One region of the Stenotrophomonas maltophilia group sp. vghtpe118 genome, then DNA from elsewhere that is predicted to be linked to it. Evidence: predicted binding sites of a transcription regulator. Region 1 holds the regulator's gene; the other holds the start of a gene.
The links. The regulator FliA, encoded in region 1, starts transcription of late flagellar genes. The targets are predictions, from matches to a motif close to TAAAGTTTNNCNNNCNNNGGCCGATAA.
Positions count from the first base shown of each region.

Region 2: the regulator FliA is predicted to act here: its motif matches at 1,770-1,796, upstream of ACUDTM_RS07565 (methyl-accepting chemotaxis protein).

Region 1 covers NZ_CP199672.1:467,564-470,768, reverse strand. Annotated here, with positions in the region: gene flhF (flagellar biosynthesis protein FlhF) at 1-387, shown strand, start outside; gene ACUDTM_RS02230 (MinD/ParA family ATP-binding protein) at 374-1,261, shown strand; gene ACUDTM_RS02225 (RNA polymerase sigma factor FliA) at 1,258-2,001, shown strand; gene cheY (chemotaxis response regulator CheY) at 2,059-2,451, shown strand; gene ACUDTM_RS02215 (protein phosphatase CheZ) at 2,451-3,056, shown strand; gene ACUDTM_RS02210 (chemotaxis protein CheA) at 3,059-3,205, shown strand, end outside.
Region 2 covers NZ_CP199672.1:1,613,031-1,616,235, reverse strand. Annotated here, with positions in the region: gene ACUDTM_RS07575 (M23 family metallopeptidase) at 1-625, opposite strand, end outside; gene ACUDTM_RS07580 (hypothetical protein) at 1-15, shown strand, start outside; gene ACUDTM_RS07570 (L,D-transpeptidase family protein) at 630-1,592, opposite strand; gene ACUDTM_RS07565 (methyl-accepting chemotaxis protein) at 1,826-3,205, shown strand, end outside.

The sequences.
Region 1 (3,205 bases):
GTACTGATCGACACCGCCGGACTGGGCCCGCGCGACCGCGCGCTGGCCGCCCAGCTGCAGTGGCTGCGCGCCGCGCGCCAGGTGCGCACCCTGCTGGTGCTGCCGGCCAACACCAGCTTCGGCGACATGGACGAGGTGGTCCGCCGCTTCGGTGCCGCCAACCTGCAGGGCCTTGTGCTGAGCAAGCTGGACGAAACCGGCCGCTTCGGCAACGCCCTGTCGGTGGCCGTGGACCACGCCCTGCCGATCACCTGGGTGACCGACGGCCAGGACGTTCCGGACGACCTGCACCGGGCCAGTGCGGCCAATCTCGTACTTCGCCTTGAAGATTTGCGCCGAGCGGCCGATATGCCCTGCAACCCGGAGTTGAACCATGCCGTCGCGTGAGTACGCCAAGCTGACCAAGACCTTCCCGCTGTCGGCCACCCGCAGCGAGCCGCTCGGCCCTGTGCGCACCATCGCCGTGACCGGCGGCAAGGGCGGCGTGGGCAAGACCAACGTGTCGGCCAACCTGGCCGTGGCGCTGGCCGGCATGGGCAAGCGCACGCTGCTGCTGGACGCCGACCTCGGCCTGGCCAACATCGACGTGATCCTGGGCTTGAACCCCACCTATACGCTGGCCGACCTGGTTGCCGGCCGCTGCTCGCTGGACGACGTCATCGTCGAAGGCCCGAACGGCGTGCTGGTGGTCCCGGCCGCGTCCGGCCGCCGGCACATGGCCGAGCTGGCCCCGGCCGAGCACGTCGGCCTGGTCAACGTGTTCTCCGAGCTGGAACGCGAGCTGGACATCATGGTGGTGGACACCGCCGCAGGCATCACCGACGGCGTGCTGACCTTCTGCCAGGCCGCGCAGGACACCGTGGTGGTGGTCTGTGACGAGCCGGCTTCAATCACCGACGCCTACGCGCTGATCAAGGTGCTCTCGCGCGAACGTGGCGTGGACCGCGTCCAGGTGGTGGCCAACATGGTGCGCGACCCCAACGAGGGCCGCGTACTGTACGAGAAGCTGACCCGCGTCTGCGAGAAGTTCCTCGCCGATGTCTCGCTGAACTATCTGGGCTGCGTGCCGCAGGATGACTGGCTGCGCCTGTCGGTGCAGCGCCAGCAGCCGGTGGTGAAGGCCTACCCGTCCAGCCCGTCCGCACTGGCCATCACCGAGATCGCGCGCCGCACGGCCCGCTGGCAGGCGCCCACCGAACCACGCGGCGGCGTCGAGTTCTTCCTCGAACGCATCCTCAAGCAGCGCGGGGTGGCGGCATGAAAGGCGCGGCCCAGTACAGGGAAGTCCAGCGCTCGGCGGCCAACGACGTCATCGCCCAGCACTCGGACCTGGTGCGGCGCATCGCCCACCATCTGGCCGCGCGCCTGCCGGCCAGCGTCGAAGTCGACGACCTGATCCAGGCGGGCATGATGGGCCTGATCGAGGCTTCGCGCAGCTACGACGCCGACCAGGGCGCCTCGTTCGAGACCTATGCCTCGATCCGTATCCGTGGCTCGATGATCGACGAGATCCGCCGTGGCGACTGGGTGCCGCGCTCGGTGCACCGCCGTGCACGCGATGCTGCGGCCACCATCCGCCGCCTGGAACAGAGCAGCGGCCGCGCCGCCAGCGCCACCGAAGTGGCCGCCGCGATGGAGATGCCACTGCCCGAGTACCTGCGCCTGATGGAAGACGCTGCGCGTGGCCAGGTGCTGAGCCTGGAGTCGCGCATCGAGGACCAGGGCGAGCTGGACACGGTCGCCCAGGGTGGCCCGACCCCGCAGCAGGTGCTGGAGCGCAGCGAGTTCGGCCGCGAGCTGGGCAAGGCCATCGGCCATCTGCCCGAGCGCGAACAGCTGGTGCTCTCGCTCTACTACGAGCAGGAACTCAATCTGAAGGAGATCGGCGCGGTGCTCGGCGTGAGCGAGTCGCGGGTCTGCCAGATCCACGGCCAGGCGGTGCTGCGCCTGCGCGGCCGGCTGAAGGTATTCGAGGCCGTCGACGCCGGCCTCGAAGAATGAACATCCCCGAGGCAGCTGCCCCCGGCCGCCCGGAATGAACAACAAAGGAACTCTGCTTTGAACAAGAACATGCGCATCCTGATCGTGGACGACTTCTCGACCATGCGTCGCATCGTCAAGAACCTGCTGGGCGATCTGGGCTTCACCAACACCGCCGAAGCCGAGGACGGGCATGCCGCGCTGTCGCTGCTGCAGAGCCAGCCGTTCGATTTCGTGGTCACCGACTGGAACATGCCGGTCATGACCGGCATCGAGCTGCTCAAGGCGATCCGTGCCGACGCCAAGCTGAAGACCCTGCCGGTGCTGATGGTCACCGCCGAAGCCAAGCGCGAGCAGATCATCGAAGCGGCCCAGAACGGGGTGAACGGCTACATCATCAAGCCGTTCACCGCGCAGACGCTGGAAGAGAAGCTCGGCAAGATCTTCGAACGCCTGGCGGCCAGCGCCTGATGGACACCACGGTCGACAAGAATGCCCTCGCCCTGCGCCTGCAGGAAGCACTGGACGCACTGGAGTCCGGTGACGAAACCGCCTGGCGGCAACGCATCGACGGACTGGTCGCGCTGCGCACGCAGCCGATGATGAGCGGCCTCTCGCGGCTGGCCCGCGAGCTCGGGCAGGCCCTGGGTGAACTGCCGACCGTGCCCAGCGAGGCCGGCGAACTGGACGATGCCTGCGCACGCCTGGACCACGTGGTGGCGATGACCGAACAGGCGACGCACCGCACCCTGGACCTGGCCGAGGAATGCCGCAGCCTGACCGAACAGCTGCGCGCCGAAGGCCTGCAGCCCGGCCAGGATGCACAGCTCGAGCGCATCCGCCACAACCTCACCGAGATCGCCCTGACCCAGAGCTACCAGGACCTGACCGGGCAGATCATCCGTCGCGTGGTCGGCATCGTCCGCCGCGTGCACGAGGGCTTCGGCGCGCTCGGCCTGCCGCCGGAACAGCATCGCACCGATCCGGAACTGGCCGGGCCGGCACTGAAGGGACTGGACCGCCACGCGGTCTCGCAGAACGACGCCGACGACCTGCTGTCGGACCTGGGGCTGTAAGCATGAGCGCGGTATCCGACGACATCACTGCCGATTTCATCATCGAGGCGCAGGAAATCCTGGATCGCCTGGGCGAACAGCTGGTGTCGCTGGAGCAGGCACCACAGGACACCGAGCAGCTCAACGCGGTGTTCCGGGGCTACCACACG
Region 2 (3,205 bases), 1.1 Mb from region 1:
GCGGATAGGGATTGATCGACTCTCCCTTCCACCACTGCTTCTCCGGCCCCAGCACATGCACCTCGAAATGCAGGTGTGGGGCCTCGGCGCTGGCATTGCCCGTGCTGCCGACGTAGCCGATCACCTCGCCGCGCCTGATCACCTGCTTCTCGGCCAGGCCATCGGCGTAGCGTTGCAGGTGCGCGTAGTAGTAGCACCAGCGCCTGCTGGGCTCGAACTGGTAGATCGTCAGCCCGCCGCGCTCACTGTCGAACAGTTTCTCCACCGTGCCATCGGCCACCGCCAGCACCGGCGTACCTGCATCGGCCATGATGTCGATGGCATCGTGTACGCGGCCCTCGCTGCGTGCATCGGTGAAGGTATCGCGCAGCTGCGAGAACAGGATGCCCTGCACCGGCAGCAGCAGGCCGGACGGGGCATCCGGAGCCTGCGCGGCCGGCGGCGCAGTGGAGGCGGGTGGGGCTGTTGCACCTGGCGCTACCGGTTCCGTCACCGGCGCGGCGGCCACCGTCGATGGCGCTTCCGGCAGCGCTTCGGCCACCGGCTCATCCATATCGCGGTGCAGCCGCCAACCTGCACCCAATCCCAGCAGAACACCGAGCACAATCAGTTGCGGAAGACGCATCGACTCACTCCTGCATCACGACAGGCACCGAGGTGTCTACTGCGTCGGCCACGCGCAGCGCATCCCAGTTGGTCATGCGTACGCAGCCATGCGACTCGGTCTTGCCCACGTGGCCGGGTTCAGGCGTGCCATGCAGGCCGTAATGCGGCTTGGACAGATCGATCCAGACCCGGCCGACCGGATTGTTCGGGCCGGGCGGCAGCGTGGCCTTCTTTTCACCTTTTCGGGCATCCCAGAACAGCTTCGGGTTGTAGTGGAACGGCGGGTCGCGGTATACACCCAGGATCTTCCATTCGCCGATCGGCAACGGGTCGTGCTGGCTGCCGGACGACACCGGCACCTGCGCGATCAGCTTGCCCTGTGCGTCCAGTAGCTGCAGCGTGGAGTCGGATTTGTCGACCACGATCCTGGCGGCCTTCGGCAATGCGGCCGGGGCGATGTTGGGGACCTGGATACGGTTGCCAGCCCTGGTCAGATCCACGCCGGGATTGAGCATCTTCATCAGCTCTGGCGACGCGTGGAAGCGCTCGCCCAGGGCTTCTTCCACACTACCGTAGCCCAGCGATTTCAGCTTGGCCTGGGCGGCGGGTCCTTTCGGTATCGGCTGGAACGGGCCGACGACATCCTCAGCAGTCAGCGTGTAGCTGGCCAGCGGCGTGATCGTATCGGCCTGCAGAGCCTTCCAGGTGGCGTCGTCCAGCTCACCCGTTACGGTCAGCCCGTGCGCCGCCTGGAAGCCTGACACCGCCCGCCGCTGGTTGCTGCCTACCTCACCATCAATCTGGCCCGGAGAGAAGTTCGCACGATCCAGCAGCACCTGGGCATGCAGTGCGGAGCGCACTGCGGTGTCCGGGCCAGCCTTCTCGGCAATGGGGGCGGGCAGGTTGGGCGGCGGCACCTGCGCGAAGGCCGGCGACGCCAGCAGCGAGATTGCGAGCAGGGTGGATCGGGACACAGATGAGCGCATTGGGATCTCCAGCAGGTACGCCGCCACCTTGCCCGCAGACGGTGCGGAACCGCCGTGAAAGGGATCTGATACCCGCATGAGCAGGCATGTCATTGCGGCCGGCTGGCACCGGCAGGTGCCGCTGGGACGGGGACTCACCAAGGTGAACGGTGGCCGACGCCGTCGATGGGCGGCGATCAAGATTGCCTGCCGTGCCGCCGATAAGCCCACATCCCCCCGTTTTGGATACCCCCATGAACTACTTGAGGAACGTCAGGGTTGCCTGGCGTCTTGGGCTGGGCTTTGGCCTGTTGCTGCTGCTGGTTGCCGCCGTAGTGGCCACCGGCGCCACCGCCAGCGTCGTGCAGAAGCGCGCGATGCAGCAGGTGGTCGACGTCAGCGTGGCCAAGGTGCGCCTGTTGTCGCAGATGCTCGACGCCAACAACCAGATGATGGTGGTGCGGCGCGAAATGCTGATCCGCCAGGGCGAAGACCGCGGCAGCGATGAGAAGCGCATTGCCGATCTGGTCAAGCGCTATGAGGCCAGCTGGGCCGCCTACCAGGCGCTGCCAGGCGATGCGGAGGGCAAGGCCATCGCGGAAACCATCGCGGCCAAGCGTGCCATCGCGCGCCCGCTCAACAAGCAGACCAGCGAACTGATGGAGCAGGGCGACTACCCGGGTGCCGTGGCACTGACCCTGGGCCCGGTGCAGGAAGCGGCCAACGGCTGGAACAAGGCACTGTCCGATGGCGTGGATTTCGAAGAGAAGGAAAGCCGTGAGGCAGCCGCCGAGGCCATCCGCCTGGGCGAGCGCAGCCTGCTGCAGCTGCTGGTGCTGGGCGGCGTCGCGCTGCTGGTGGGCATCGGTGCCTCGGTGATGATCGGCCGCAGCCTGACCGGTCCGCTGGCGCGCGCGGTGAACCTGGCCGAGCGCCTGTCCAAGGGACAGCTGGACCAGGAGTTCCGCCTCGGTGGCCGCGACGAGCTGACCCAGCTGGGCGAGGCGATGGCCAGCGTGCGCCAGAGTGTGCAGGCGGCGATCGGCGCGCAGTTGCAGATGGCCGAGCAGCACGAGGCCGGTGCAATCCGCTATCGCATGGACGCCAGTGCGTTCCCCGGTGATTTCGGCCGCATGGTGCAGGCCACCAACAGCCTGGTGGAGTCACACGTGCAGGTGGAACTGCTGATGGCCGAGGTGATGCAGCGTTACGCCATGGGTGACCTCAGCCGCGACCTGCCGGACTACCCGGGCGAGAAGGGCACGCTGACCCGCACCCTGGCAGCGGTGAAGCAGAGCCTGATGGCGATCAACGCGCAGATCGATGAACTGGCCCGCGCCGCACGCGCCGGCGATTTCAGCATGCGTGGCGATGCCGCTGCGTTCCAGTACCAGTTCAAGACGATGGTCGAGCACCTCAACGGCATGATGGCCAGTTCGCAGGCCAGCATCGCCGATGTTTCCGACGTGCTGCGCGCGATCTCGCATGGCGACCTGACCGCACGCATGGAGGGCGAGTACGACGGCGTGTTTGCGCGCATGCGCGACGATGCCAACACCACCACCGCGCAGCTGACCGGCATTGTCCGCGGCATCCAAGTGGCTGCCGACAGCATCAACAACGCGGCCCAGGAA